2 regions of the Bradyrhizobium sp. AUGA SZCCT0105 genome follow, and region 1 is predicted to be linked to the other one. Evidence: riboswitches for the same ligand, from Rfam matches in the RefSeq annotation. Region 1 holds a riboswitch; the other holds the start of a gene.
The links. A riboswitch is a leader RNA that binds a small molecule or an ion and turns the genes downstream of it on or off. The one in region 1 is predicted to bind S-adenosylmethionine.

Region 1 (15,376 bases):
GTGCCGTTCGGCTACGGCAATCCGCTCTACAACAATCTCGGATGCAACATCGAGAACTCGCCGGCGGCGACCTGCAACGGCAACACCTCGGAGGTCAGGCAATACACGGTCGGTTTCTACGACACGATCTTCAAGGGCGACTACGGGGCGATCAAGGCCGGCGTGCAGTATTCCTATAACCAGCGCTTCGCCTTCCAAGGTGTCGGCGGCGCGCCGAAGACCGACGACCACATCGTCATGACCCAGATCCGCTACTACCCGTTCTAGGACTCCGGTTACCTCGCCCCGCGTGCGGGGAGAGGCGCAGGCCGCCTTCGGCGGCCGTCCTTAAGAACGCCGAGGCAGAGCTTCGGCTACGACGCATCGAAGATGCGATCTGGGTGAGTGGGAGTCTCCGCGAGTTCGTTAGCCAGCATTGTTGCGGAGACGGCCCTTCACCCCAACCCTCTCCCCGTAAGAACGGGGAGAGGGAGCGTAGAGCTGGAAAGGAACATGCAGATGAGGATCGTGAGCAGCAAGGAGAGGGCCGTGATCGCCCGCGAACTGATGATGGTCAGCCGCGCCGCGCATGTGTTGCAGCGAACCGGTCTGGCGATGGCCGGCGCCATGGCCGGCACCTTCGTCGCCGCCCAGCTCGCGAAGGGGCACATCGCTTTCTTCGGTACGCTTGCCTTCATCGTGACGACGATCGTGATCGGTGCCGTCGGCTTCTATCTCGGCATCGATATTCCAAGGCCCGCCTTGCGCGCCACGGGGCGCATCGATGCCGTCGAGCTCATGAGCGCGGGCGGCATCTTCCTCGCCGCGCTGGCTGCGCTGGTGTCGGTCTATGGCATCGTATTCGACGAGATTCCGCCGCGCGCCTGGGAGTTCGTGATCGGCTCCTGGTGGTTCGGCGGCGACGTCATGCTGGCAACCGCCGGCCTCGTCGGCCGCCAGCGGCTGACCCAGAAGGTTGCGCCGATATCGGCGGCGGGGCCGATTCGGGATCAACGGTTGCGACGGTGAGGTTCGGCGCGGTGGTAGCTTAATCGTCATGCGCCCGGGCTTGTCCCGGCATCCACGTCTTGGGTTTCCAGCGTGAAGAAAGACGTGGATGGCCGGGCATAGGCGAGCGGAAGCGACGCCGTTCTTCGAACGGCTAAGCCCGGCCATGACGGCCAGGAATCGAAAGCGCTCTAGCTACCCCAGCCGAAGCGGTAGTTGAAGCCTACCTTGACGGTATGGTCGTCGTCCCTGAACCGGACGCCGACGATCGTGGCGGGGCCGCCGGCGAAGCTGGTGTTGCCGAAGTTGTAGTACTGATACTCGGCCTTCGCGGACCAGTTCCGCGCGAACATGTATTCGAGACCGCCGCCGAGGGTAAAGCCGCCCCGGTGACTGCCATTGGTCGCAACGACCACCGGAATTCCGCCGGAGCTGGCGCTGATATTGAGGTTGTCGCGGACGGCGTAACCGCCCTTGGCGTAGAGAAGCGCGGGGCCCCAGGCGTAGCCGAGCCGGCCGGTGATCGAGCCAAGCTGATTGCTTGTTACCAGGGTGCCTGCCGGAAGGGTCGAGTCTTTGCCACCGTTACCGGTGAGCCCGCTAAACTGAACCTCGGCACCGATCACCCAGTTCGAGAACTGGTAGTCGAAGCCACCCTGCAAGCCGCCCAGGAATCGGGCCTTGTCCCCGCCGAGGCTGTTGTTGCCCGCGAAGGCACCACCAACGTGGCCGCCGATATAGAAGCCGGTCCAGTTATAGACCGCCTCCGGCGCCGTATAGGCCGGCGCCTTCGGATAGGTGCGCGCCGGAAGATCGGCCGCGAACGCGGGAGCCGCGCAGGCGATACCAGCGACCGCACCGAGCAGAAGCTTTTTCATGAGATTGGTTTCCCGTTGTTGTGGTTGTGTGGCGAGGTCCGGAGGACCGTCGTTGATGCGCGCGTGTGTTGTGGCGACTTGCGCATTGAAGGGTCTTCCTGCCCCGCTTCTGACCTATGACCTTGGGGCCGGCTCAAGCGGTTTATCGCCCGCCGCGCCGAAAAAGGCCTTGAGCCGGACCTAAGGTCACACCGTAAGGTACGGGCGAAGGGGCCTCCGTCGATGAACGAGCCGAGAGACAAAGCCGACAGGGACGTTTTGCTGACTGCGGCAGAGTGCGCCGCTCGCATCGGTCTCACGGTACGCGGACTTCGGCTCTATGAGAGCCGCGGCCTGATTTCGCCGCGCCGCACGGCGAAGAGTTGGCGGCTCTATGGTGCTGCGGAGATCCGCCGGCTGCACGAGATCCTCGCGCTAAAGCGAATGGGGCTCAGCCTGGCGCAAATCGCCAAGCTTCTCGACGGCGGCGCGATCGATCTCGACCGAATCCTGGCCATGCAACAATCGTCGATCCTTCAACTGCGCAACCGCGCCGATGAGGGCCTTGCGCTGGTGAATGTGGCGCGTTTGAAGCTTTCTGCGGGCGGGTCGCTCTCGATCGCCGACCTCATTGCGCTGGCCAAAGAGACCAACATGGCCGAAGCATCATTCGATGCCGTCGCGCAACGGCGCTACGAACAGGCCCGGCCCCGCGCTGCGATTCAGATCGATCCCGGCGTGATAGAGCGCTACGTCGGTCATTTTCGGTTTCAGACCGGCGGGCAGGTGGTGACGATCACACGCGATGGCGGTCATCTGTTCGCGAAGCCGCTCGGACAGTTCGCCTCGGAAATACATCCCGAAAGCGAGCACACGTTTTTTCTCAAGGTCACGGCGGCGCAGATTGCCTTCGCCGTCGAGCCGGATGGAATCGCGAACGCCCTGACGCTTCATCAAGGCGGGTTGACGCACAACGCGACCCGGATCGACGACGGGCAGGCCCAAGATGCGGCGACCGCGCTGGCAAAGAGGATCGATGACAAGACGCCGTCGCCGGGAACCGAGGAGGCGATCCGCCGCCTGATCATTCAGCACCAGCAAGGTGCCGTCGACTACGCCGGCATGAGCGACGTCATGGCGGCGGTGGCCCGCGAGCAGGCTCCGGCGATCATCGCCGCGCTGGACCTGGCCGGGGGCATGCAAACGATTCGCTTCAAGGGCGTCGGGCGAGACGGTTGGGATGTCTATGACGTCAGCTTCGCCAATGTCGACATGGAGTGGCGGATCATCTTGGCATCCGACGGAAAGATCGATGGAGTGCTGCTTCGGTCGTTGCCTTGAGCAGAAGCGAAGAAGCGGCGCTGAAGCTGTTCGGCAGGAATCGGGTGCGACAAAATCAACCCGACGGGCAGCGCAGCAAAACCTGTCAATCCTTCGCCTCGGGCAAATCGTGTCGCGAGAATGCGAAGCTGCACCCCACCCACACTGTCATCGCCCGGCTCGACCGGGCGCTCCAGTACGCCGCGGCTTCTCGATTCGAGCACCGGCGTCTCTGGAATACTGGATCGCCCGGTCGAGCCGGGTGATGACACCGAGATGAAGTGCGCAATGACGGTGCGTCGTATCGCGCGAGAACCATCCTCATCGTCGTCCTGGCGAAAGCCAGGACCCATTACCCCAAGTGTCAGTTGTCGTGCGACGCTGGGCTGCGGTCCCGTTCACAACCCAATGCGGTGGCAATGGGTCCTGGCTTTCGCCAGGACGACCAAGTGGAGAAATCGCGGGCCCCGGCTACTTCTTCAAATTCGCATGCGGCCGGCCGAAATCGGGCGCAGCCGAATCCTGGCCGATCTCGACGATGCCGCGGCGGATGGCGCGGGTGCGGGTGAAGTGGTCGAACAGCGCGTCGCCGTCGCCGCGCCGGATCGCGCGGGTCAGCTTCGACAGATCCTCGGTGAAGGTGCCGAGCATCTCGAGCACGGCGTCCTTGTTGGCGAGGAACACGTCGCGCCACATCGTCGGGTCGGACGCTGCGATGCGGGTGAAGTCGCGGAAGCCGCCGGCGGAGAACTTGATGACCTCGGATTCGGTCACCTGCGCCAGCTCGTCGGCGGTGCCGACGATGGTGTAGGCGATCAGATGCGGCAGATGGCTGGTGATCGCAAGCACGAGGTCATGATGATCCGGCGTCATGATCTCGACCTTGGCGCCGAGCGCGGCCCAGAACGCGCGCAGCCGGTCGGTCGCCGCGGGATCGGTGCCTTCGGGCGGCGTCAGGATGCACCAGCGGTTGATGAAGAGCTCGGCGAAGCCGGAATCCGGTCCCGAATGCTCGGTGCCGGCCACCGGATGCGCCGGCACGAAGTGCACGCCGTCAGGCAGATGCGGCGCCATGTCCTTGACGACAGCGCCCTTCACCGAGCCGACGTCGGAGATAACAGCGCCGGGCTTGAGGTGGGCTGCGATCTCGGCCGCGACCGGGCCGCAGGCGCCGACGGGAATGCAGAGAATGACGAGATCGGCATCCTTCACCGCCTCGATATTGGTCTCGACGACACGATCGACGATGCCGAGCTCGGCGACGCGGGCGCGCGTCTTCGAAGAGCGCGCGGTGGTCACGATCTCGCCGACGAGGCCTTGCGCGCGCGCGCCGCGCGCGATCGAGCCGCCGATCAGGCCGAAGCCGATCAGGGCGATGCGGTTGAAGAGCGGAGCCGTGGTCACGTCGGTGTTCACTTTCCGGCCAGGAAGTCGCGCAAGCCCTCGACCACGAGGCGGTTGGCTTCCTCGGTGCCAATGGTCATGCGCAGCGCATGCGGCAGCTTGTAATTGTTGAGCGCGCGCAGCACGAGACCGCGCCGCGTGAGATAGGCGTCGGCTTCCGCGGCGGTCTTGCCCTTGTCGGCCGGGAAGTGGATCAGCACGAAGTTGGCGACGCTCGGCGTCACCTTGAGCCCGAGCTTGCCGATCTCCTCGGTCAGCCAGTTGCGCCACTGTTCGGTGTGCGTTCGCGACATCTGCACATGGGCAGAGTCCTCGATCGCCGCCACCGCCGCCAGCATCGCCGGCGTCGTGACGTTGAACGGACCGCGGATGCGGTTGCAGGCATCGACGATATGCGCCGGGCCGAACATCCAGCCGACCCGCAGCGCGGCAAGGCCGTGGATCTTCGAGAAGGTGTGCGTCACCACCGTGTTGTCGGTGGTCGCGACCAGCTCGATGCCGAGCTCGTAGTCGTTGCGCGAGACGTAGTCGGCATAGGCGGCGTCGAGCACCAGCAGCACGTGCGACGGAAGTTCGGCGCGCAGTCGCTTAACCTCGTCGAACGGGATATAGGTGCCGGTCGGATTGTTCGGGTTGGCGAGCCAGACCAGTTTCGTGCGCGGCGTCACCACCTTGAGGATGGCGTCGACGTCAGCGGTGAAATTGGTCTCGGCCGCGATCACGTTCTTGGCGCCATTCGCCATGGTGGCGATCGGGTAGACCAGGAAGCCGTGGGTGGTCGAGATCGCCTCGTCGCCGGGGGCGAGATAGGTGTGCGCCAGGAGATTGAGGATCTCGTCGGAGCCGGCGCCGCAGATGATGCGGTCGGGATCGAGCCCATAGGCACGGCCGATCGCCTCGCGCAGCACCCGCGAGGTGCCTTCCGGATAGTCCTCGAGATGGTCAGCCGCGCCCTTGTAGGCCGCGATCGCCTTCGGAGACGGACCGAACGGCGTCTCGTTGGCGGACAGCTTGAACACCTTGCGGCCCGGTTCCGGCACCGGGCTCTTGCCGGGCGTGTAGGGCGCAATATCGAGGATGCCGGGATTCGGCACGGGGCGGGACATCATCAACTCCGGATATACAGACGGCTAGCTCTTGGCCGATCCGTTAGAGGGCACCGTATAGCGCGTTGCGTGGCTGCCGACGAGGGCCGAAGAGCGCACCGAGGCGCCGGCCTCGATCAAGGCGAGCTTGATCTTCTCGAAATCGTGCCCGGTGACCGAGACCAGCAAAGCCGCGCCGTCGAACGCGGTGTCGGGGACCGCGACGATCTCGGCGAGCGGGGCCAGCGCCCGGGCGACATCGGCGTTCCAGCCGGAGACACGCACGCTCCAGATCTGCACCTCCGTGACCATAGCGTCGTCGGCGACCCGCGAGATCAGGAACACCGGCAGCGCGGCGGGATGGTCGGCGCGTTCGAGGAACGGCAGCCGCGCGATGATCTTCGGCGCGCCATCGGCCTCGAGCGCATTCCACCACGGTGTGCGGCTCGCGATCGCGGAGACCAGCGCGAGGTCGCCCTTCGATTTCGCCGCCGCCTCGACCGCGGCCTGGGCGCTGAAATGCGACACGTAAGGCACCACGAAGCCGAAGTGAAACCGCGCCGAGTCGCGCATCGCGGACTCGCCGACCGAGACATCGGCATGCACCGCGAACGGCGCCTGCACATAGGTGAAGGTCGAGATGATGACGCGCCAGATGCTCTCGATGGTGTCGAGCGGCAGGATGCCGCGATGGCGCCGCACCAGCTCGCGCATCATGCTGGCCTCGCGCGCCGGGCGGAACGCCGAGCCGACCTCCTGGGTCTTCTTGACCTGGATCAGGCGGTCGATGATGTCGCCGCGCGCCATCAGCAGGCGGTGAACCTGCTCGTCGATCGCATCGATCTCCTTGCGCAGCTCCTGCAGCGAGGGCGGCGACGGGGGTGGGTTGGACATGCTCTCAAACCTTGTCGTCCGGGCGGCCCGATGCCGTGCCAGACAGGGTCCCTGATTAGGAAAGACGGCCAGCGAAAGCAAAGAGAAACGTCGCAGGCGTGCCTTGCGCATTCGGTTAACCATCGGCGCCCGGCAAGGGGAGGTTCACTGGCCGCCTTGACGACGGGGGGCCTGAGGACTAGGTTCGCGTTACTCCGTGGTCATTTGAGCCGGCCGGCTTGCAGCCACGTTAAACAACTCGCTAAACAGGCCGGGGACAGATCAGCTCCCGGCCGAACCTTGTTCAGGCCGGGTTTTTTATGGCCTGATTTCTGTTCGAGCCCTCCCACGCGGAGGCAGGGTCGCCTAGATGAGCAACGTGCGTCCGATACCGAGCCCGCCGATGTCCAGCGATGATCGCGCCCATGAGGCGGATCATCCGTCGTCATTGGTGGCGAAGTTCGGCATGGATCAGCCGCTGAAGCTGGATTGCGGCGTCGATCTCGCGCCGTTCCAGATCGCCTATCAGACCTATGGCGAGCTCAATGCTGACAGGTCCAACGCAATCCTGATCTGCCACGCGCTGACCGGCGATCAGCACGTCAACAACACCCATCCCGTCACCGGCAAGCCCGGCTGGTGGGACACCATGGTCGGCGCCGGCAAGCCGATCGATCCCGAACAATACTTCATCATCTGCTCCAACGTGATCGGCGGCTGCATGGGCTCGACCGGGCCCGCGTCGCTGAATCCTGCGACCGGCAAGGTGTGGGGGCTCGATTTCCCGATCATCACGATCCCCGACATGGTGCGCGCGCAGGCGATGCTGATCGATCGCCTCGGCATTGCGACGCTGTTCTGCGTGGTCGGCGGCTCGATGGGCGGCATGCAGGTGCTGCAATGGACCGCGGCCTATCCCGAGCGCGTGTTCTCGACGCTCGCGATCGCCTGCTCGACGCGCCACTCGGCGCAGAACATCGCGTTCCACGAGCTCGGCCGTCAGGCGGTGATGGCCGATCCGGACTGGCGCGGTGGCCGCTATGTCGACGAGGACACCCATCCGCATCGTGGACTGGCGGTGGCGCGGATGGCGGCGCACATCACCTATCTCTCGGACGCCGCGCTGCACCGCAAGTTCGGACGGCGGATGCAGGATCGCGAGCTGCCGACCTTCTCGTTCGATGCGGATTTCCAGGTCGAGAGCTATCTGCGCTACCAGGGCTCGTCCTTTGTCGAGCGCTTCGACGCCAACAGCTATCTGTACCTTACGCGCGCGATGGACTATTTCGACATCGCTGCCGACCATAATGGTGTGCTCGCAAAGGCGTTCACCGGCATCAAGACGCGGTTCTGCGTGGTTTCGTTCACCAGCGACTGGCTGTTTCCGACCTCGGAATCGCGCGCGCTGGTGCATGCGCTGAACGCGTCGAGCGCACGGGTGTCGTTCGCCGAGATCGAGACCGATCGCGGCCATGACGCATTCCTGCTCGACGTGCCGGAATTCCTCGAAATTTCCCGTGCCTTCCTGCAGGCCGCGGGCAAGGCGCGCCGACTGAAGGACGACGGCCAGTCATGAGCATGCAGCAAACCTTGCCCTTGCCGGGCGTCGCGCCGGAGCGGACCGGCGGCTATCGTACCGATCATCTGCTGGTCGCCGACATGGTGCGGCCGGGTTCGCGCGTGCTCGACGTTGGCTGCGGCGACGGCGAATTGCTGCAGCTCTTGGAGAGCCGCGGCATCGACGGCCGCGGCATCGAGCTGTCGCGCGAGGGCGTCAATGGCTGCGTTGCCAAGGGCCTCGCGGTGGTGCAGGGCGATGCCGACACCGACCTCGTCAACTATCCCGACGATGCGTTCGACTATGTCATCCTGTCGCAGACCTTGCAGGCGACGCGGCAGCCCAAGGTGGTGCTGGAGAATCTGCTGCGGATCGGCCATCGCGCGATCGTCTCGTTCCCGAATTTCGGGTTCTGGAAGATGCGGCTGCAGCTTTTGATCGGCGGCCACATGCCGCGGACCGAGAATTTGCCCGCGAGCTGGTACGACACCTCGAACATCCATTTCTGCACCATCAAGGATTTCGTGCAGCTCTGCGAGGAGATCAACGTCAAGATGGAGCGCGCGGTGGCGCTCGATCTCTACGGCCGCCCGGTGCCGCTCAACCTGCCATGGTGGGTGTGGAACATGTTCGGCGAGCAGGGCGTGTTCCTGCTCAGCCGGGGTGAGAAAGGGAAATAGTTGCCGTCATTGCGAGGAGCGATAGCGACGAAGCAATCCATGCTTCCGCGTGTGGGAAGATGGATTGCTTCGCTTCGCTCGCAATGGCGATCGATCACACCGGCGCCGCCACCAGCGACCGCGGATCGCGCACCGGCCAGCGGCCGGCCTCGACCAGTGCGATGAAGCGCTCGACCATCTCGTTGAACAGCGCCGGCTCCTCGAGGTTGAGCACATGGCCGGATTTCGGGAAGAAGGAAAGGCCGGCGGCCGGCAGATGCTGCTTCAGGAACATGCTCGGCGCGATGCAATTGTCGTCCTCGTCGCCGCACAGGATCAGCGCCGGCGTCGCTGCGCGCTTGATGGCCGCGGTCATGGTGTAGATCGAGGGCCTGCCGCCCTGGAAGCTGCGCATCGTGTTGGCTGAGCCCTTGGCGTCGTGGCGCGCGAGCGCGGCGTAGAAATCGGCGTGGCCGCGCGGGTCCTTGACCAGGAACGGAATCCGGCTCGGTGCCTCGCGGGTCACCTTGGCGACTTCGGCGGAGCCGATGGACTCGAGCTGCTCGGCATTGGCGCGGCACTGCGCGCGGAAGGCAGCGAGATTCTCGAGGCTGGAGCCCGAGCCGACCGCGGCCAGCGTCATCGACAGCGCACGCTCAGGTGCGTTGAGCGCGACCTGCAGCGACGAATAGGAGCCCATCGAGAGGCCGATGAAATGGGCCTTCGCGATGCCGAGATGGTCGAGCACCGCGAGCGCGTCGGTGTAGAAATGCGTGTAGGTGTAGACGTCGGCGCTCGGCGGCACGTCCGACGGCGTGTAGCCGCGTGCGGAATAGGCGATGCAGCGGTGACCGCGCGAGAAGTAGCGCATCTGCGGTTCCCAGTTGGTGTGGTCAGCTGCGAACTCGTGCAGGAAGATGATCGGGGTCCCACTGCCTGCCTCTTCGAAATGCAGGCGGACATGATCTTTCGTGATGGCATGGGGCATTGAAATTCTCCTCTCGTTGGCCGCCCTCAGATTTGCAATTAATTTCCGCGGCTGCAATGCGGCAGTTCTGGCTATTTTCGTCATGGAATTTGCGCGGAATGACCCCGAAATCGTTTTCGCAACGCCGCATGAAATCTTCCTCTCGCCACATCCCGATCTTCAAAACCACCACCGCATCCCCTTGGGAATGCGACGGGGAGTTGGGGGGCGTTTCAGAGGGTCTCGTGAAGTATGGTTCAGTTGCTTGCGTATCGCCGGTCGCTTCGAGTTTTGGCGCTGGCTCTGTGTTCGCTCACGCTCGCCGTGATCTCCGCCGTTCCGGCGTCCGCCCGTCCGCACCATTCGCGTCACGCGCATTCGGCTCATGCCGGCCATCACACGCGGCATTCAGCTCATCATCACTACCGGCACACAGCGCGGCTGTCGCGTGCCGAGCGTCGCGCCCAGATGCAGGCGGGCGGCTTTGGCGAGGCCAATGCAGCCGTGTTACCGGGCAGCGCTGAGGCCGCGTCCAACTCCGACGTGAGCGCGACAGGTGGCTTCGGCTCATCCGGCATCGTCGACACGGCGCGCCGCTATCTCGGCGGCAATCCGACCGGCCGCTCCAGCCTGTGGTGCGCGCGCTTCATGAACATGGTGCTGCAGCAGACCGGCCATCGCGGCACCGGCTCCGACATGGCGAGCTCGTTCGCCAAATACGGCCAGCGCGTCTCCGGGCCGCAGGTCGGCGCCATCGCCGTGATGGGCCGCCGTGGCGGCGGTCATGTCGGGATCATCACCGGCGTCGATGCCAAGGGCAATCCGATCATGATCTCGGGCAACAGCAGCCACCGCGTCCGCGAGGTGCCGGTCTCGCGCGGCCGGATCTACGCCTATGTGATGCCGACGAATTGATCAGGGACTGGCCACCTCTCCTCTGAGAATGGGGGAGGTGGTCATACGCGGTGCGAGATCAACCGATACTGCCGGCTGGCCTCACTTCTCGTGCTCCTTCGCCTCGATCGTGTCGACGTTGGTCGTCTCGAGGTTGCTCAGGGGGACTTCGACCGCAGCGGGTTGATACCAGGCGAATTGCGAGAAGTAGTTCGCGAGCACCTGATCCTTGAAGAACCGGCCATGCCGCGCGAAAATCTCGTTTCGTGCGATCCGCAGCTCGATCGCCGACATGTCCTTGAGATCGGCCTCACTCAGAAATCGTCGATCGGAATCAGGAAAGAGAAAGCCGTCATGCGCCTTGGCGCGCTGCGTGACGGAGGCCGGAACGGCGGGCGGCGTCGCGCGTCCGACGGTGGTCTGATCGTCCTGCCCGCCTGACTTCGCCACGGTATGTTCGAACGCGGGCCCGACGGTCCAGACGGCCAGCGCCAATGCCGCGGCGGCGAGGCCTGCGCCGTACTTCCAGTAGCGCTTGATCGGCGAAACTTCACGCAGCGGCGATCGCCCGGCCTCACTCAGGACCTCGTTGATCGTATCGATCAGGCGGGTCATGTGCACGCGAAAATCCTGACCCGAGTCGACCCGGGCGGCGTTGCAGAAGTGCAGGAAGCGAAGCGATTCCGGCAGCTCGGCGGCCTCCGGCATGGTTGCGCCGTTCACCAGCAGCGGCAGCAGCGTCTTGTTGTGCTTCAGCGCCGTTTCGATCTCGAAGCGCACGGAATCTGCGGGATCCTCCAGACGCGCAGGTTTCCCATCGTCGGTCTTGCCGATCCAATGCGGACCGATCACCGCGATGACGATGTCGCAGGCGACGATGGCCTTGGCGATCCGGTCGACGAAGTTGGCGCCGGTGCGAATGCTGTTGACGTCGAAGAAGACGGATTTCTCACCGTACTTCTCGATCAGATGGTCGGCGATGCGGCCCGCTGTATCCTGATCGACCCGCCGGTACGAAACCATGATCATGCTCATGGCAACCCCGTACAATCAATTTCGACAAATTTGCTGCAATTCAAAATGTCGAGTGAAGTCTATTGCACGCAACCAAACATTGCAATGCGATGCACGTTTATGCCGTCTTCAAGGAATACGGAACCTGGCGTGACCTAGTGCGGTTCCGCGGCAATCGTGTCGCCGACGGCCGCGCCGCCGTCGCTGATGATCTCGGCGTAGATGCCGCATTCGTTGTTGCCGAAGCGCTGCATCAGCGTGTTCGGGACCGAGAGGTCGCGCGCGCCGGTATCGGGATCGACATTGACCGCTGCACAACGTGTGATCCGCTTCACAACTTTTGCCCGTGCGCTGCCGATCGCAATGGTCTGGTCGAGCAGGTTGGCGTCATGCCAGGCCGGCCAGCCCTCGACATAGAGGTTGGCGCGGAAGCGCAGCGGATGGACCGGCGCCTGCACCATCTCCTCGATCGCCCGCAGGCTCGCCAGATTGATGATCGAGACCACCTTGCGCGGCACGTCGGAAAAACTGTGCCCGGGGCTCACCAGCACCTTGGGCGGTCCCTTGATCTGGCCGGCGTGACGATCGGCGAAATAGCGCTCGATCGCCGCGCGCCCTGCTTCCGTTTCGAGATCGCCCTGCGCCACCATCGCGCCGTCCCGGCGCAAGGTCAGCACGTGGCTGTCGTCGTCGAAATGGGCACGCAGCGGCGCCAGCCACTCGTCCCGTTGCAGCATCAGGAAATGCGGCTTCGCCAGCCACTTCGGCGCCGCGGGATCGAAACCGCTCGGGCCGTTCTCGATCGCGTAGCGGCGATCGGAGCGGAGCGTCTCGCCGACCTTGAGCTCGGCGCGGGGCAGGGACTCGGGCGTCAGACCCTTGACGGGATAGCGGTAGATGCCGGTGATCCGGGCGGAAGAGGTGTGCGTGCTGTCCATGCGTCCGCTCTAGCCTGTTTGGCGCGCGAGGAGAACCGCCGCCGATGCGAAGGCAGCTAGTCGGGCCGCGCCGCGCCTGCGGCATCCAGCACGCGCTGCATGAAGACGAGGTCGAGCCAGCGGCCGAACTTGCGTCCGACCTCCGGCATCCGCGCGACCTCGACAAAGCCGGCCTGCGCGTGCAGCCGCAGCGAGGCGGGATTGCCGCCGTCGATGCCGGCGATCATGACGTGCTTGCCAAGCGCCGTCGCGGCGGCCACGAGCGCGTCGACGATGACGCGGCCAAGGCCGTGGCCGCGATGATCGGCGTGGATATAGACGCTGTGCTCGACGCTGTAGCGGTAACCCGGGAAGGCCCGGAAATCGCCGAACGTGCCGTACCCGAGCACCACAGGCCCATCGGCCGCGACCAGCACCGGATAGCCCAGTGCCAGCCGCGCCTGCATCCAGGCCAGCCGCTCGGCGTCGGAATCCTGCTTCTCGGTCCAGATCGCGTTCGAGTTGGCGACCGCCTCGTTGAAGATCGCGGTGATCGCAGGAATATCCTGCTCGGTGGCGGGGCGGATAATCATTGGTCGTTCCTCGATAAACCTCTTGAACGGACCCCATCGTCTACTATATAAGACATCATGTCAATTATAGAAGACGGGCCTGATGAGGCTCTCGGGCGGCGGGTTCGCGCTGAACGGGAGGGCCGCGGCTGGTCGCTGGCGGAACTCGCCGGGCGGGCCGGCGTGTCCAAGGCCATGCTGAGCAAGATCGAGCGGGCGGAGGCCAGCCCGACGGCGGCGACGCTGTCGCGGATTGCCACGGCCTATGGCCTGACCATGGCCGCACTTTTTGAGGTTGCCTCACACAGTTCCCGCCTGCAGCGGGCCAAGGATCAGCCGGTGTGGCGCGATCCGAAGGCGGCCTATCTGCGGCGGCAGGTGTTTCTGCATCCGGCCAATCCGCTGGAGCTGGTGGAGGTCGAGCTGCCTGCCGGGCAGGAAGCCGGTTTTCCCGCCAGCGCCTATCACCTGATCCGTCAGGTGGTCTGGGTCATCAGCGGCCGCCTCACCTTGATGGAAGGGGCGGAGCGCCATGAGCTCGCTGCGGGTGACCGCGTCGAGCTCGGGCCGCCATCGGACATCGTCTTCCGTAACGAAACTGCTCAGCCCTGCCGCTACCTTGTCGCCATCGTGCGGCGCTGAGCTCCATCGGGTGAAATCGCAGACCGTGGCTCTTCCGTTTCGGAACCAAGTGCCCACATCTGCGGCAAGCCTGAAAAATGATGGCGACGACCAGAGGCTGGTTGAGGAACGTCAACGCGGCCCGCGGAAAACCCAATGAAGATGCCGTTGTCATGCCTGAATGGGTGACGATGGCAGGCCGAGGGAAAACGAATGAACATCGAGAAGTACACCGAGCGCTCGCGCGGATTCATCCAGTCTGCCCAATCGCTCGCCATGCGCGACGGTCACCAGCAGTTCTCGCCCTTGCATCTGTTGAAGGTGCTGCTGGACGACAATGAGGGGCTCGCCGGCGGTCTGATCGACCGTGCGGGCGGCAATTCCAGAGCGATCCTGAAAGCGACCGAAGAGGCGCTGAACAAGCTGCCGAAGGTTTCGGGCAATGGTGCCGGACAGGTTTACCTGTCGCCGGAGCTGGCGCGCGCCTTCGACGCGGCGGAAAAGGCCGCCGACAAGACCGGCGACAGTTATGTCACCGTCGAGCGGCTGCTGCTCGGGCTCACGCTCGAGAAAGGCAGCGAGGCGGCCTCCATCCTGAGCAAGGGCGGCGTCACGGCGCAGAACCTGAATGCGGCGATCGAAGCGCTGCGCAAGGGCCGCACCGCTGACAGCGCGACCGCCGAGAACGCCTACGACGCGCTGAAGAAATATGCCCGCGACCTGACTCAGGCCGCGCGGGACGGCAAGCTCGACCCGGTGATCGGCCGCGACGAGGAGATCCGCCGCACCATCCAGGTGCTGTCGCGGCGGACGAAGAACAATCCCGTCCTGATCGGTGAGCCCGGTGTCGGCAAGACCGCGATCGTCGAGGGCTTGGCGCTACGCATCCTCAACGGCGACGTGCCGGAGAGCCTGAAGGATAAGAAGCTGCTGTCGCTCGACATGGGCGCCTTGATCGCCGGCGCGAAATATCGCGGCGAGTTCGAGGAGCGGCTGAAGTCCGTCCTGCAGGAGGTCTCGTCCGCCGAGGGCGGCATCATCCTGTTCATCGACGAGATGCACACCCTGATCGGCGCCGGCAAGACCGACGGCGCGATGGACGCGTCCAACCTCCTGAAGCCTGCGCTCGCGCGCGGTGAGCTGCACTGTATCGGTGCGACCACGCTCGACGAGTACCGCAAGCATGTCGAGAAGGATGCCGCGCTGGCCCGCCGGTTCCAGCCGATCTATGTCAGCGAACCGACGGTCGAGGACACCATCTCGATCCTGCGCGGCCTGAAGGACAAGTACGAGCAGCATCACGGCGTACGCATCACCGACTCCGCGTTGGTGGCCGCGACCACGCTGTCGAATCGCTACATCACCGACCGCTTCCTGCCCGACAAGGCCATCGATCTGATGGACGAGGCGGCGGCGCGGCTGAAGATGCAGGTCGATTCCAAGCCTGAAGAGCTCGATTCGCTGGATCGCGACATCATCCGGCTGAAGATCGAGCAGGAGGCGCTGAAGAAGGAGAACGATGCCGGCTCGAAGAGCCGCTTGCAGACCCTGGAGAAGGAGCTCGCCGGGCTCGAGGAGAGATCGGCGGCGCTGACGGCGCGCTGGAGCGCGGAGAAGAACAAGCTCTCCAACGCCCAGAAGCTGAAGA
Region 2 (15,376 bases), on a different contig from region 1:
ATGCGGCTCGATGGATTCCGGGTTCTCGCTTCGCGAGCCCCGGAATGACGCCTTGGAGGAAACAACAATGAAAAACACCCCGTTCGATCTCACCGGCCAGGTTGCGGTCGTCACCGGCTCGAGCCGTGGCATCGGCCGCTCCTCCGCGGAGTTGCTCGCAAAACTCGGGGCCAAGGTCGTGATCTCCTCGCGGAAGGCGGATGCCTGCCAGGAGGTCGCCGATGGCATCAAGAAGGCCGGCGGCGATGCGCTCGTCATCCCCTGCAACATCGCGCGCCGCGCGGAGGTCGAGGGGCTGATCTCCGGCACGATCAAGCACTACGGCAAGATCGACATCCTGGTCTGCAACGCTGCGGTGAATCCCTATTACGGCCCGCTGCTCGACATCACGGACGAGGCCTTCGACAAGATCATGGGCTCCAACGTCAAGAGCAACATCTGGCTTTCCGCGCTGGCGATCCCGCAGATGGCCGAACGCGGCAAGGGCTCGGTCGTGATCATCTCCTCGATCGGCGGCCTGCGCGGCTCGACCGTGATCGGCGCCTACGGCATCTCCAAGGCGGCGGACTTCGCGCTGTGCCGCAGCCTCGCCGGCGAATGGGGCCCGAAGGGCGTGCGCGTCAATTGCGTGGCGCCGGGCCTGGTGAAGACCGATTTCGCCCGCGCGCTGTGGGAGGATCCGGACAATCTGAAGCGCCGCACCGCATCGACACCGCTCCGCCGCATCGGCGAGCCCGACGAGATCGCGGGCGCGGTGGCCTATCTTGCTTCCGATGCCTCGACCTTCATGACCGGCCAGACCATCGTGGTCGACGGCGGCGTGACGACGGCTGCGACGTAGTTCTCAAGAGAAGCCATCGTGGCCGGGTTAGCCCGGCCGCGACGCGTGTTCGCCTCAAACCTGCTCGAGCGCGCGCTCAAAGTCCTCGATCAAATCGTCGGGGTGCTCGAGCCCCGCCGAGAAGCGAATAAAACCTTCGCTGATGCCGAGTTCGGCGCGGGCCTCCTGCGCCAGGCGCTGATGCGTCGTGGTCGCGGGATGCGTCACCAGGCTCTTGGCATCGCCGAGATTGTTGGAGATGCGCGAGATCTTCAGCGCGTTGAGGCAGCGGAACGCGCCGGCCTTGCCGTCCTTCACCTCGAAGCCGACCAGCGTCGATCCGGCGCCCATCTGCTTCTTCACAGTCTCGGCCTGCGGATGATCGGGGCGGCCGGGATAGACCAGCCGTGTGATCTTCGGATGGTTGGCCAGCGCCTCGGCGATCTTCGCCGCGTTCTCGGTCTGCGCGCGGACGCGGATGCCGAGCGTCTCGAGTCCCTTCAACAGCACCCAGGCGTTGAACGGCGACAGCGACGGGCCGGTCTGGCGCATGAAATTATGGATGTGCTCGGCGATGAAGGCCTCCGACGACAGGATGACGCCGCCGAGGCAGCGGCCCTGGCCGTCGATATGCTTGGTCGCGGAATAGACCACGACGTCGGCGCCGAGCGACAGCGGGCTCTGCCAGATCGGCGTCGCGAACACATTGTCGACGATCAGCCGGGCGCCGCCGCTATGCGCGATCTTGGCGATCGCGCCGATGTCGAGCACGTCGAGCGTCGGATTGGTCGGGCTCTCCAGGAAGAAGGTTTTGGTGTTCGGCCGCAAGGCGCGCTGCCATTGGTCGAGATCGAGGCCGTCGACCAGCGTCGTCTCGATGCCGTAGCGCGGCAGCAGGTCCTGCACGACGTAGAGGCAGGAGCCGAACAGCGCCTTCGACGCCACCACGTGGTCGCCGGCCTTCAGCGGCGCGAGGATCGCGGTCGTTACCGCGGCCATGCCGGTCGCGGTCGAGCGCGCGGCTTCCGCGCCCTCGAGCTCGATCATGCGGCGCTCGAACATCGCAATGGTCGGATTGGAATAGCGCGAATAGATGAAGCCGGGATCCTGGCCCTTGAAGCGCGCCTCGCATTGCTCGGCGGTGTCGTAGACATAGCCCTGGGTGAGAAACAGCGCCTCCGACGTCTCCCCGAATTGCGAGCGCAGCGTACCGCCATGGACGAGGCGGGTTTCGGGACGGTAGCGGGCGGTAGACTTGGATTCAGAAGACTTGGATTCAGACATGTGACCTCCGAAGTGGCCATTTCCCTCGGAAACTGGCCACAAAAAAACCGGCCTGGAGAAACCTCCACAAGCCGGGATCACACTGTCCCCGGCCTGTTTAGCGACTTATTTAACGTGGCTGCAAGCCGGCCGGCTCAAATCACCACGGGATAAGTGCAGCTGATATTCCCTCGCGCCCTTTCCGTCAAGACGGTCATCGGATAACCCGTAAAAGCCCATAATTTGGGGCTTGGTGGCCGCTCAGAGTATGATTTTGGGCCATCTTGAGGGACCGTGCCGTGTCGTTCACGCTGGAAGATGAATCCAACGGAATCCTGCCCGACCGCATGATCGCGGAGATGGCGGAGGCTGGCCTCATCCTGCCCGCCTACGACTTTGTCGAGAGCCAGATCCAGCCGGCGAGCCTCGATCTGCGCCTCGGCGACATCGCCTACCGCGTCCGCGCCAGCTTCCTGCCGGGGCCCGGTGCCACCGTCGCCGAGCGGATCGACCAGCTCAAGCTGCACGAGATCGATCTGTCCGACGGCGCGGTGCTGGAGACCAATTGCGTCTACATCGTGCCGCTGCTGGAGAGCCTCGCGCTGCCGCCGGAGATCGTCGCCGCGGCCAACCCGAAGAGCTCGACCGGACGGCTCGACGTGTTCACCCGCGTGATCGCCGACGGCACCCGCCGTTTCGACATGATCGGTGCCGGCTATCACGGCCCGCTCTATGCCGAGATCAGCCCGAAGACGTTTCCCGTGCTGCTGCGCGAGGGCTCGCGGCTCAGCCAGGTCCGTTTCCGGATCGGCGAGGCGACCTTGACTGCCGACGAGCTCGACGCGCTGCATGCTGCCGAGCGGCTGGTCGATGCCGACAATGCCGACCTTACCCACGGCGTCGCGCTGTCGGTCGATCTGTCCGGCGAGAACTCGGGCGGCTTCGTCGGCTATCGCGCCAAGCGCCACACCGGCGTGGTCGATGTCGATCGCCGCGGCGGCTACTCGGTCGAGGAGTTCTGGGAGCCGATCAAGGCGCGGCCCGACGGCAGCCTCATCCTCGATCCCGGCGAGTTCTACATCCTGGCGTCGAAAGAGGCCGTGCAGGTGCCGCCGGACTACGCCGCTGAGATGGTGCCGTTCGATCCGCTGGTCGGCGAATTCCGTGTCCACTATGCCGGCTTCTTCGATCCCGGCTTCGGCTATGCCGGTGCCGGCGGCAAGGGCGCGCGCGCCGTGCTGGAAGTGCGCTCGCGCGAGGTGCCGTTCATTCTCGAGCATGGCCAGATCGTCGGCCGCCTCGTCTACGAACGCATGCTCGAGCGTCCCGACGCGCTCTACGGCCAGCGCATCGGCTCGAACTACCAGGCGCAGGGTCTGAAGCTCTCGAAGCATTTTCGCGTGTAATTCCGTTTCGCGCGCGTGTAATTCCGTAGCCCGGATGAAGCGGCAGCGAAATCCGGGACGGTGCATACGCGGATCGAGCTGCCCCGGATTGCGCTTCGCTGCATCCGGGCTACGATCGCGCATGCGAGCTCGACCTCGCCAACAAGAGCCAGGGAGCGAACATGACTGCAGGCGAAAGCGCGCAAGAAGCGCAGTGGCGGAAGTGGCGCAGCGTCGCCGATCTCTATCACGCCTTCTTCACCGGGCTGATCCTCACCGTCGTCACGCGGCGCGGCACCGCTGACGCCGCCGAGTTCGTCTTCCGCGTGTTTCGCCGCCAGCAGCAGGAGCGCTTCCTGCCCGGCTTGAAGAAGCTCGGCCTCGACGGGCTGCCGCCTGCGGTCGCGGCCGCGCAATATCACTATCTCTCCAACTGGATCGGCGGCGTGCATGTCGAATACATGTACGAGACCGACCGCAAGGCCTGGATCCGCTATCCGCCGCCGCGCTGGATCTGGAAGGGCACGGCGATCTGCGGCGTGCCCGGCGAGGTCTCGCGCGCGATGCTGCGCGGCTGGCACGCCAACAATGGCGTCGCGCTTGGCGATCTCAGGCTCGGCTTCGTCTGCACCAAGCAGAGTGTCGACGGCCAGGACGGGCTCGAGGGCTATTACTGCGAATACGATCATCCGCTCGAGCTCGACCAGCGACTGGTGTTCGCGCGCCACCTCGAGGCGCCGCTGTTCGATCCCAGAACCGCGCCGGCTTTGCCGGTCGACAGCTGGCCGAAGCCGCGGCTGGAAAAGGCCTATCGCAACTATGCGATGGAATATGTGAAGACCGCCGCGCCGGTCATCGTGCAGGTGTTCGGCCCCGAGGATGCGAGCTATCTGCTGCATCTCACCGGCAAGCTCATTGGCATGCAGTATTACGACGAAGTCGCCGAGGCGCTCGATGGCCGTCGTGGCCGTGCCGCGGAATTTGCCGCATTCCTGCGTGCGCTCTTCGAGTCGCAGGATGATGTCGCTGAAATCAGCGAGTCCGAGGGCCAGTTCGAGATCCGCCAGCAGGGCTGGAAGCTGATGGCCGACGTGGCCGATTATCACCCGGCCTGCGCCAGCGTCCTGACAGGCTTGTTCGAAGGGCTCGCGGCTGGCTGCGGACGGCATATTCCGGTGCATCTGAAGCCGAATGGCGCTGCCGGTGCGTCGTTCGTCTGGTCGATCGGCTAGATCAGAGGTTCACCTGCAATCACGCAGGCCCCCCTTGCGTCCCGCGCACGTGGAATCCGCGTTCGCCATGGTAGGGAAACACCATGGCGCGGCTCCCCAGATCGCGCGTGGGAGTAGAAATGTCCGACCTCGGCCTCGCCGAAATACCTGTCGACGAACAAGAACGGCCGCTGCCGCCGCCGGTGACCAGGCCGGCGCGCAACGCGCTGCTCGACGGGCCGATTTTGCGCACGCTGTTGTGGCTGGCATGGCCGAACGTGATCGCGCTCTCCGCCGGCACCTGCGTCGTCATCGCGGAGACCTCCTATATCGGCCGGCTCGGCGTCGAGTCGCTCGCGGCGATGGCGCTGCTGTTTCCCTGCGTGATCCTCACCATGACGATGTCCGGTGGCGCGATGGGCGGCGGTGTCGCATCCGCGATCGCGCGCGCGCTCGGCGCCGGCGAGATCGAGCGCGCTTCGACACTTGCAATGCATGCGCTGCTGATCGGCCTGACGTTTGGTCTTACCTTCATGCTTGGCATGCTGACCTTCGGTCCGCGCCTGCTCGAATTGCTCGGCGGCCGCGGCAATGTGCTGGCGCAGGCGATCGCCTATTCGCAGATCTTCTTCGGTGGCGCGATCCTGCCCTGGCTGATGAACACGATGGCCGGCATCCTGCGCGGCACCGGCAACATGAAGCTGCCGTCGACCATGATCCTGTCCTCGGCGGTGTGCCAGATCATTCTCGGCGGCACGCTTGGGCTCGGCCTCGGGCCGGTGCCGCAATTCGGCATGCGCGGCGTCGCGGCGGGGTCGCTGATCGCCTATTCGATCAGCATCAGCGTGATGGGCTGGTATCTGTTCTCGGGCCGCGCCCGTGTGAAGCCGAAACTCAGGGGGTTGCGCGTGCAATGGGCGATGTTCATCGACATCCTCAAGGTCGGCGCAATCTCCTGCTTCTCGCCGCTGCAATCGGTTTTGACGATCTCGATCTTCACCCACATGCTGGCGCAGTTCGGCACCGCGGTGCTCGCCGGCTACGGCATCGGCGCGCGGCTCGAATTCATGCTGACCTCGGTGGCGTTCGCGGTCGGCATCGCCTCGGTGCCGATGATCGGCATGGCCGTCGGGGCCGAACGCGTCGCGCGGGCGCGGCGCATCGCCTGGACCGCGGGCACGCTGTCGTTCCTCGCGGTCGGTGTGGTCGGCAGCTTCATCGCCGTCTTCCCCGATCTTTGGGTCAACCTCTTCACCAACGATCCGCATGTGCGGGCGACCAGCCATCAGTACCTCTCGACCGCCGCGCCGATGTACGCTTTCATCGGCCTCGCAATGTCGATGTATTTCTCCTCGCAAGGTGCTGCGAAGGTGCTGGGTCCGGTGCTGGCGCAGACCGCGCGGTTGATCTTCATCGGCGCCGGCGGCTGGTGGCTGTCGACCCATGAGGCGAGTGCGCAAGACTTCTTCGCACTCGCCGCCGCGTCGATGGGCGTGCTCGGCGTGCTCTCCTGCCTCAGCGTGATCCTGACGCGCTGGGGCAGATCTGCACCGGTCGCGGAAGTGCGGCCGGCGTTGTCTTGAATCGCTGAAAGGGCCGTCTGGGCTCTCACACCGTCGTCCTGAGAGAATGTGAATGTATTCAGCGTCGTCCTGGCGAAAGCCAGGACCCATTACCCCAACCGCTTGTTGTTGTGCGACGCTGGGGCCACTATCGCACTCTCAATCGAATTCGGTGGTTATGGGTCCTGGCTTTCGCCAGGACGACGGCGTGGGGAGGCGGCTCGCTACAATCACACATCGTCATCCCCGCGCAAAGGCTTCGCCTTTGTCGCTGGAGGGCCGCTGAAGAAGCATCCACCTCAGGGTGACGGTCACAGTTTGGGCGCGGCCTACAGGATTCACGCCGCGTTCTTCTCCTTGGCCGATTTGGCCTGTGCGGCCTGCATCGCCGCCGCGCCGAGGTCCATCTGCGCGTCCATGTAGGGCGCGATCTCGTGCGGCAGCACATCGGCGATCCACACCACCCGGCAGCGCGTATCGCCCTCGGCAAACACCTGCACCGAGGCGGAATGCTGCTTCACCCGCTCGCTGGTGATTGCATAGACCAGCCGACGTCGCGTGTCGTCGCAATCGACCAGCGTCTCGCGCGCCACGGTGCCGTTGGCGAAGTTGACGGTGCGGACGTCGCCGTCGCGTTGCGTGTCGGTGACGAAGCCTGGCACCAGCCGCGTATGCAGCGCGCCGAAATCGCGCAGTGCGTCCCAGACATGATCGGCCGGCGCGTCGATCGGGATATCCTTGTGAATGGAAGCCATCGTTAAGTCCTTGTTGGTTTCAGATGCGTCGTCATTGCGAGGAGCGTAGCGACGAAGCAATCCATGCCTCCTCACATGCGGCGCAATGGATTGCTTCGCTCCGCTCGCAATGACGGCGGAGTTTGTGGCATGCGCTAGGTAGACACCGCCTCGACATTGTTGCCGTCGGGGTCGAGCAGGAACGCCGCGTAGTAGGTCGGGCTGTAGTCCTTGCGATGGCCAGCCGCGCCGTTGTCCTTGCCGCCGGCCTTCACGCCTTCGCTGTGGAATGTCTTGATCGCGTCATGGTTCGGGGCGCGGAACGCGATGTGGGCGCCGCCTTGCGCCTTGCCCTTGTGCAGATGCAGCCAGAGCGCGGGTTCGCCCTTGGGGCCGAAGCCCGCACCGCTGTCGTCGCGCGAGCACAGCACGAAGCCAAGCGGCGCCAGCACCGCGGTGTAGAAACGCACGCTGGCGTCGAGGTCGGCGACGCGCAATCCGATGTGGTCGTACATGATGGGGTCTCCAGTCGTTGGGCGCGTCGATCGACGCGCGGACCGGAGCGAACCTAGCTATTGCAGCGCGAGACGTTCTTGGAAAATCTTGCGGTCGCCGCGGGAGGCCTGGCGGAATTTCAGTGGCGAGGCGCCGGCGGCGCGGTGGAAGCTGCGCACGAAATTGGAGAGATCGCCGAAGCCGACGTCATAGGCGATATCGGTGACCGGGCTGTTGTCGTCCACCAGCCGCCGCGCCGCATGCCGCAGCCGCGAACGCACGAGATATTGATGCGGGGTCACCCCGAGCACCGCGGAGAACAGCCGCAGGAAATGGAAGGTGCTTAAGCCAGCCTGCTCCGCGGCATCGTCGAGATCGATCTGATGGTGCGAATTGGCGTCGATCCACAGCGCCGCTTCAACGGCACGGCGGCGGTCGCGCAGGCCGGCGGTGAGGGGCTTCGCCTTGCGGTCGGACACCAGCTCGACAAGGCGGCTGGCGAGGAGATGGCCGATCTCGTCGAGGCCGACGTCGCTGTTGCCAGTTGCCGCCGTTTGGGCGAGCTCCCCGATCACCATCAATTCCGGCAGCGGCGGCACCGAGCCGACCTGCCAGACCGAGGTGCGGTCGCCGATCGTCTCGACGAGCTCCGGGTCGAGGAAGAACGACAGGCATTCGTCGCCGACCACATGGTCGTGCGTGCAGGTGTATTCGTCGCCGGGATGGCCGACCAGGATCGAGCCTGCCACCAGCTCATGGAAACGGCCGCGGCAATGGCAGCCAAAGCTGCCGCTGCGCACATAGGACACGGAGTGGCAGGCGAACTGCTCGACGAACGGCTTGTCGCCGGGCTCCGCCGTGCAGCGAAACTCGTTCACCGTGATGCGATCGCGCTGCAACAGCGTGGTCCGGGTCATACCCCAGATCTAGGCTTGCGGTCGGGGCCGCGCAACGGGCAGCAGCACGTCGAACAGGGTCTTGCTGATGGTCGGCTGGGCGCCTTCGATCGAGAGCAGTCGCCGCTTGGAGACGCTGCCGCCGTTCGGCGAGATCCGGTCGGCATAGTGGCCCGCCTCGAGCACGCGGTGGCAGGGCACGATGATCATGAAGGGATTGCGGCCGAGCGCCTGCGCCACCGAATAGACCGCGCCGGACGTGCGCAGGGCGCCCGCCACCTCGTCATAGGTCCGGGTCTCGCCGCGGGGAATATTGCGGACGGTCTGGTAGACGCGCTGGTTGAAGGCCGGGATGCCGCTCATGTCGAGCGCAACGCCTGTGAGATCGGCATCGCCGCCGCGCAAGATCGCTGCAATGCCCTCGATCGCGACCTCGATCTCCTCGGGGGGCCGCATCTCGCGCGCGTCAGGGTAGTGCCGGAACAGCCGTTTGCGGGTTTCGATTTCGCGGAGCTCGGGAAGCTGCACACCGGCCACGCCGCCTTCGCCCCCATGCGATGCCGCACCGGCCGATTGCCGTGTCGAAAATGGTGTACCCACGCCCCGCCATGACGCCCCCACATGCGAGCATAACATCGCCGCGGTCCGGCGCGTCCGGAATCTTGACGATTGATTAAGCATGTCGCGGCCGGTGCTGTGTGACCCCGCCAACGTCCAGTCACGCATCCTCCGGTCACGCATCTTAAAGGCTTTGCCCGCTATCTGGTCGCCGGCATGCTGCTGCAAAAGACGATCGGCGGAACGATGACGAGCACGAGCGCCGAAGCCGCGCCCGGCAGCGCAGGCATGGCCGCGCGCGCGAGCGGGCGTGTTCACCCGCTCTTTGCGTTGCTGCTGCTGGCGTTGGTGTTGCGCCTTGCGGCCGCCGTCTGGCCCAACGTGATCTATCCCGACGAGACCTTTCAGTATCTCGAGCCGGCGTGGCGGATGCTCGGCCATGACGGCATTTTGACGTGGGAATGGCGCGACGGCATTCGCGGCTGGTTCCTGCCGACATTGATGGCCGGGCCGGTTGCCCTCGGCGATGCGATTGCGCCTGCCGGCGCGGGTGCGTTCCTGGTGCCGCGCCTGATCGCCGCATGCGCGTCGCTGTCGATCGTGGTCAGCGCCTGGCTGCTTGGCGCGCGGGTCTCGCGAACCCATGCCGTCGTCACGGCCTTCGCGGCCGCGGTCTGGTTCGAATTGATCATGCTCGCGCCACACACATTGGGCGAGCCGCTGGCGACGGCGCTCATCGTTCCGGCGGCGCTGCTGGTCACCGATCGTCCGTCACCGCGGCGTCTCGCGATCGGCGGCGCCTTGCTCGCCTTCGCCTTTGTCTGCCGCTTCCAGTTTGCGCCGGCCATCGCCGTGCTTGCCCTCGGGGCGTGCTGGACGCGCTGGCGAAACCTGGTTCCGCTGGTCGCCGGCGGGCTGGTTGCGCTTCTGCTCGCCGCCGCGATCGACCTTGCGCATGGCAGCGTGCCGTTCGCGTGGCTGATCGCCAATATCAGGGAAAACCTTGTCCACGATCGCGCCATCGAATTCGGCGTGTCGCCGCCGTCGGCCTATCTGATCGACTTCATGACCGTGTGGTCGGTGGCGATCCTGCTCCCGCTTGCTGCGATCTGGCGCGGCTGGCGGCACGCACCGCTGCTCGCGACCGTGGCGCTGGTCAACCTCGTCTTCCACAGCCTGATCGCGCACAAGGAATACCGCTTCATCTTCCTGTCGGTGGTGCTGCTCACCATCGTCGCGGCGCTGGGATCGGCCGATTGGGTCCAATGGCTGCGCACGAAGGTTGCGTGGCGCCGCTGGGCATTGCCGATCGTCCTCGGCGGCTGGGCGCTGCTGTCGGTGGCGCTGGCCGGCGCCAGCGAAGATATGCGCGAGTACTGGACGCGCGGCGTCGGTGCTGCGCGGCTCGCGGCTGAGCTGCGCAGCGATCCGCAGATGTGCGGCCTTGCGCTTTATGACGTTCGCTTCCAGCAGTTGCCGGGGCGGGAACGATTGGTCGGCCCGGTGCCGCTCTATGCGCTGCAGTCCGCCGATCCGCTCGCCGAGCTGATCCTGCCGCCGCTGCTGCTGCGGGCAACCAAGCCGGCCTTCAATCGCATTCTTGCGCGGCCCGAGGCCGCAGGCGATCTGCCGGCGGATTTTTCTCGGCAAAGCTGCGCCCGCGTCGGCTTCAGCGATGCCTGCATCTATGCACGCGGCGGAAGCTGCGACGCATCCGCCGCTGCGCCCTTTGTGATCAATGACGTGCTTGTGAGGATAGGCTGGTAGCGGGTGGCGCTGCTATGATCGGTGTCAATGCACGCTTGATCCTCTGCCTCGGCCCGGGCTATGGTCCGGCGGTCGCACCCATAAGGTCGACCTCAAGCAATTGAGATCGCGGGCGTAGTTCAATGGTAGAACGGCAGCTTCCCAAGCTGCATACGAGGGTTCGATTCCCTTCGCCCGCTCCAGCCCCAAAGCTAAATAGCGCGGGACGGTCTTGTCGGCGAGACAATGTATTTCTCGACAATAGCCGGAGACTCGACGTGAGGTTGCTTGGAGCGCTGCTGCTCGCGCTGGGCGCGCTTTGCACGACGAAGCCGGCATCGGCACAAATGTATGATCCTCGCTACCCGGTCTGCATGCGTGTTTACGGGGAACTGGTCGGCGATCGAATGGATTGTATCTTCATGTCGATGAAGGAGTGCCAGGCCAGCGCTGCGGGGAATCCGGCAACCTGCCTGGTTAATCCTTTTTATGCACCAAGACCGGTGCATCGCGGCGGGCCCGAACGATGACCCTTCCGCTCGTAACCGCGAGCGTTCATTTGAGATCAATGTATGGAATGGTGGTACTACGGGCTGTTTGCGATTGTTGTGATCGGATGCGCATTTGTCGTTCGCGCCCGTCGCGGCAGGAATTCGAGCGAGGATCAGGAACTGAACCGGCGGATTGATGAGCATGTCGATCGCCTCGATCTCACGCGCCGCAATCGCGATCGGGATTCCTGACCTGGGCAAATCCACAAACCGGCCTCGCGCGATGATTCCGGGATATTACGGCGGTCTGTTCACGCAACGTCCGCGCCTAACGCACTGTACTCGACCTGTTCTTCTCACAAGGCGCAGTTATGTTTCCGTAGTTCTCCGCGTTTGAGAACGGAGTTCCGCCGGAATGCGAGAGCGGCCGGCAAGTGGCCGAGGTTGCGTCATCCTTCGGGGGTGATCAGCGCCATCCCATGGCGGGCGCGACGTGAGTCAAGATGCTCTCGATCACATGCGCGTTGTAGGCGACGCCGAGTTGATTGGGGACCGTCAGCAGCAGGGTGTCGGCCTCCGCGATCGCCTCGTCCGTCTTGAGCTGCTCGATCAGTTTCTCCGGCTCGGCGGCGTAGCCGCGGCCGAAGATCGCGCGCGTCCGCTCGTCGATGAAGCCGATCTGGTCTTCCTCCTGCCCGTTGCCGAAATAGGCGCGGTCGCGGTCGTCGACCAGTGCGAAGATGCTGCGGCTGACCGAGACCCGCGGCTCGCGGGTGTGGCCGGCCTCCTTCCATGCGGCGCGGTAGGCCCGGATCTGCGCGGCCTGCTGGATATGGAAGGCCTCTCCGGTCTCGTCGCTCTTCAGCGTCGAGCTCTGCAGGTTCATTCCGAGCTTTGCTGCCCAGACCGCGGTGGCGTTCGAACCGGCGCCCCACCAGATGCGCTCGCGCAAGCCTTCCGAGAGCGGTTCGAGCCGCAACATGCCGGGCGGATTGGGAAACATCGGCCGCGGATTCGGCTGCGCAAAACCTTGTCCGCGCAGCATATCGAGGAAGATCTCGGCGTGACGGCGGCCCATGTCGGCGTCGGTCTCGCCTTCGCCGGGCTGATAGCCGAAATAGCGCCAGCCATCGATCACCTGTTCGGGCGAGCCGCGGCTGATGCCGAGTTGCAGGCGTCCCCGCGCGATCAGGTCGGCCGCGCCGGCGTCCTCGATCATGTAGAGCGGATTTTCGTAGCGCATGTCGATCACGGCGGTGCCGATTTCGATCCGGCTGGTCTTGGCGCCGACCGCCGCCAGCAGCGGGAAGGGCGAGGCCAGCTGGCGGGCGAAGTGATGGACCCGAAAATACGCGCCGTCCGCGCCGAGCTCTTCGGCGGCGACCGCGAGGTCGATCGATTGCAGCAGCACATCCGCGGCCGAGCGGGCCTGGGATTGCGGGGAGGGCGTCCAGTGCCCGAACGACAGGAATCCGATTTTTTTCATGTCGGCAATGTAGGCATATCAGGCGCGAATTGCGATCCGTGGCGTGACCCGGCGATGACGGAAAATGTTTACCAACCGGGGAAAATTCGTGCGGCAAGTGTTGCGGGTTTTGCGGACCGCGCCGCCGTGCACGCGCTGCATGCGCGCTGGTCCTGCCGCCTGCGCCACAGTGCGGCTTGCGATCAGCTCGCGCGCCGCCTAGTTTTCGGCCACGATTTTCTCCCGCCACCACGTTCCCGCAGGACCCGATGTCGCAGCCGTTTCTGTTTCAGCCGATCACGCTTCGCGGCGTGACCTCCCGAAACCGCATCCTGATTTCACCGATGTGCCAGTATTCGGCAACCGACGGTCTCGCCAATGACTGGCACCTCGTGCATCTCGGCAAGTTCGCCCAGGGCGGCGCCGGGCTCGTGATGGTCGAAGCCGCGGCGGTCACCGCCGAGGGACGCATCACCCATGGCGATGTCGGTATCTGGAACGACGAGCAGATCGCGCCGCTCGAACGCATCGCCGCGTTCCTGAAGGACAACGGCGCGGTGCCCTCGATCCAGCTCGCGCATGCCGGCCGCAAGGCCAGCATGCAGCGCCCCTGGTACGGCAATGCCGCACTCGACGAAGCCGACCGCGCCCGCGGCGATCTGCCGTGGCGCACCGTGGCGCCGAGCGCAATCCCGATGGAGGAAGGCTGGCTGATGCCGCACGCCCTCGATGTGGCCGAGCTCGCCGCGTTGCGCGAGCAATGGCGGCGCGCCACCTTGCGCGCGGTGGAGGCCGGCTTCGAATTCGTCGAAGTGCATTGCGCGCATGGCTATCTCCTGCACGAATTCCTCTCGCCATTGTCGAACCGCCGCAGCGATGCCTATGGCGGCGACCGCGCCGGGCGGATGCGCTATCCGCTCGAAATCATCGAGACCGTGCGCGCCGCCTGGCCCGCGGAGCGGCCGCTGGCGGTGCGCATCTCCTCGGTCGATGGTGTCGAAGGCGGCCTGACGCTCGAGGATCAGGTCGCATTCGCGCGCGAAGCCAAGGCGCGCGGCGCCGATCTCATTGATTGTTCGTCGGGCGGCCTGCTCGGCTCGGCAACCGCAGCGCGGATTCCGCGCGGCTATGGCTTCCAGGTGCCTTATGCGGAGGAAATCCGTCGCGCCGCCGAGGTCGCCACCATCGCCGTCGGCCTGATTCTGCATCCGCAGCAGGCGGAAGATGTCCTGGCGGGCGGCCAGGCCGATCTGATTGCGATCGGCCGCGAGGCGCTGTTCGATCCGAACTGGCCGCTGCATGCCGAGCTTGCGCTTGGCGGCGGAGGCGGCGAGGTGTTCGCGTCCTGGCCGAAGCAGTATGGTTGGTGGCTGGAGCGGCGCGAGCCGGGCCTGCGCAGGCTCGAAGGTCCGCCGCTGCCGTTCCGCAAGGTGTGACGGATCAAGCTGCGACAGTTCACGAGGGAGGATTTGACATGACGATCTCGGCACAGCGTCCCTATCGCGGCGTCTTCCCGGTGGCGCCGACCATCTTCGACGCCAGCGGCAACCTCGACCTCGACGGACAGCGGCGCTGCATCGATTTCATGATCGATGCCGGCTCGCACGGCATCTGCATCCTCGCCAACTTCTCCGAGCAGTTCGTGCTGACCGATGCCGAGCGCGAGACCGTGATGCATGCTGTGCTGGAGCACGTCGCAGGCCGCATTCCCGTGATCGTCACCACCACGCATTTCTCCTCGGCAGTGTGCGCCGCGCGCAGCCGCGAGGCGGAGGCCGCGGGTGCTGCGATGGTGATGATCATGCCGCCCTATCACGGCGCGACCTTCCGCGTCGGTGAGCCGGGCATCTACGAGTTTTATCGGGTGGTGTCGGATGCCATCAACATTCCGATCATGATTCAGGATGCGCCGGTCGCGGGCACGCCGCTCTCGGTGGACTTTCTGGCGCGGATGGCGAAAGAGCTCGCCAATGTCAGGTATTTCAAGATCGAGGTGCCGATGGCCGCCAACAAGCTGCGCGGCCTGATCGAGAAGGGCGGCAGCGTGATCGAGGGGCCGTGGGACGGCGAGGAGGCAATCACGCTGATGGCCGATCTCGATGCCGGCGCCACCGGTGCGATGACCGGCGGCGGCTACCCCGACGGCATCCGCCAGATCATGGATCTGTTCTTCGCCGGCCGCCGCGACGAGGCCGTGCAGGCCTATGCGCGCTGGCTGCCGCTGATCAACTACGAGAACCGCCAATGCGGGCTGCAGGCCTGCAAGGTGCTGATGCGCGAGGGCGGTGTCATCAAGTCGGACGCGGTGCGGCACCCGTTGCAACCGCTGCATCCGGCCACGCGCGCAGGCCTGATCGAGATCGCGCGCACGCTCGATCCGGTCGTGCTGCGCTGGGGGCGCTGAGCGCGCCACCCGGCTGTTATGTTCACATAACCGTCAACAAGGGCATCTACCGTTCCCGTCGGTTAAGGGAAGCGGGGAACGTGCTCCGCGTGCACTCTGGATTGGTCGGAGCGGTCGGGCGGCAGCGGGATGATCGAAACCTTCCGGGTTGGTCGTTTTGCGATGCGCTACGGCCATTTCGTTCCGCGGCTCTACAATTACTGCCGGTCGCTCGGCTTTGAGCGGCAGCACATGCTGCCATCGCGCGCCTTTTGCTCCGATGAGAGCCAGGGCTATCCGGTCATGCTGCTGGCCCAGCATTTCGGAACCTTTTACCGCAGCGAAGGTCTCTTTCTGTGGCTCGATC

Region 2: it holds a riboswitch for S-adenosylmethionine, as region 1 does, so the genes downstream of both, JQ573_RS36960 (O-succinylhomoserine sulfhydrylase) here and JQ573_RS31595 (homoserine O-acetyltransferase) in region 1, are expected to answer to the same signal.

What each region holds. Positions count from the first base shown of each region.
Region 1 is NZ_JAFCMK010000008.1:102,316-117,691, reverse strand. It holds gene JQ573_RS31630 (hypothetical protein) at 1-267, shown strand, start outside; gene JQ573_RS31625 (hypothetical protein) at 493-1,008, shown strand; gene JQ573_RS31620 (outer membrane protein) at 1,179-1,865, opposite strand; gene JQ573_RS31615 (MerR family transcriptional regulator) at 2,088-3,185, shown strand; gene JQ573_RS31610 (prephenate/arogenate dehydrogenase family protein) at 3,636-4,568, opposite strand; gene hisC (histidinol-phosphate transaminase) at 4,577-5,674, opposite strand; gene JQ573_RS31600 (chorismate mutase) at 5,699-6,547, opposite strand; SAM riboswitch at 6,734-6,813, shown strand; gene JQ573_RS31595 (homoserine O-acetyltransferase) at 6,897-8,102, shown strand; gene metW (methionine biosynthesis protein MetW) at 8,099-8,764, shown strand; gene JQ573_RS31585 (alpha/beta fold hydrolase) at 8,859-9,731, opposite strand; gene JQ573_RS31580 (TIGR02594 family protein) at 9,963-10,625, shown strand; gene JQ573_RS31575 (YARHG domain-containing protein) at 10,707-11,639, opposite strand; gene JQ573_RS31570 (MOSC domain-containing protein) at 11,774-12,556, opposite strand; gene JQ573_RS31565 (GNAT family N-acetyltransferase) at 12,613-13,128, opposite strand; gene JQ573_RS31560 (XRE family transcriptional regulator) at 13,186-13,749, shown strand; gene clpB (ATP-dependent chaperone ClpB) at 13,942-15,376, shown strand, end outside.
Region 2 is NZ_JAFCMK010000015.1:2,764-18,139, forward strand. It holds gene JQ573_RS36955 (SDR family NAD(P)-dependent oxidoreductase) at 68-841, shown strand; gene JQ573_RS36960 (O-succinylhomoserine sulfhydrylase) at 896-2,104, opposite strand; SAM riboswitch at 2,181-2,260, opposite strand; gene JQ573_RS36965 (2'-deoxycytidine 5'-triphosphate deaminase) at 2,383-3,489, shown strand; gene JQ573_RS36970 (hypothetical protein) at 3,651-4,700, shown strand; gene JQ573_RS36975 (MATE family efflux transporter) at 4,820-6,262, shown strand; gene JQ573_RS36980 (SRPBCC family protein) at 6,580-6,996, opposite strand; gene JQ573_RS36985 (VOC family protein) at 7,131-7,490, opposite strand; gene JQ573_RS36990 (AraC family transcriptional regulator) at 7,548-8,387, opposite strand; partial or broken gene JQ573_RS36995 (methylated-DNA--[protein]-cysteine S-methyltransferase) at 8,397-8,976, opposite strand; gene JQ573_RS37000 (4-amino-4-deoxy-L-arabinose transferase) at 9,141-10,691, shown strand; tRNA gene JQ573_RS37005 (tRNA-Gly) at 10,800-10,873, shown strand; gene JQ573_RS40960 (DUF3551 domain-containing protein) at 10,949-11,200, shown strand; gene JQ573_RS37015 (LLM class flavin-dependent oxidoreductase) at 11,628-12,647, opposite strand; gene JQ573_RS37020 (NADH:flavin oxidoreductase/NADH oxidase) at 12,896-14,062, shown strand; gene JQ573_RS37025 (dihydrodipicolinate synthase family protein) at 14,101-15,030, shown strand; gene JQ573_RS37030 (hypothetical protein) at 15,160-15,376, shown strand, end outside.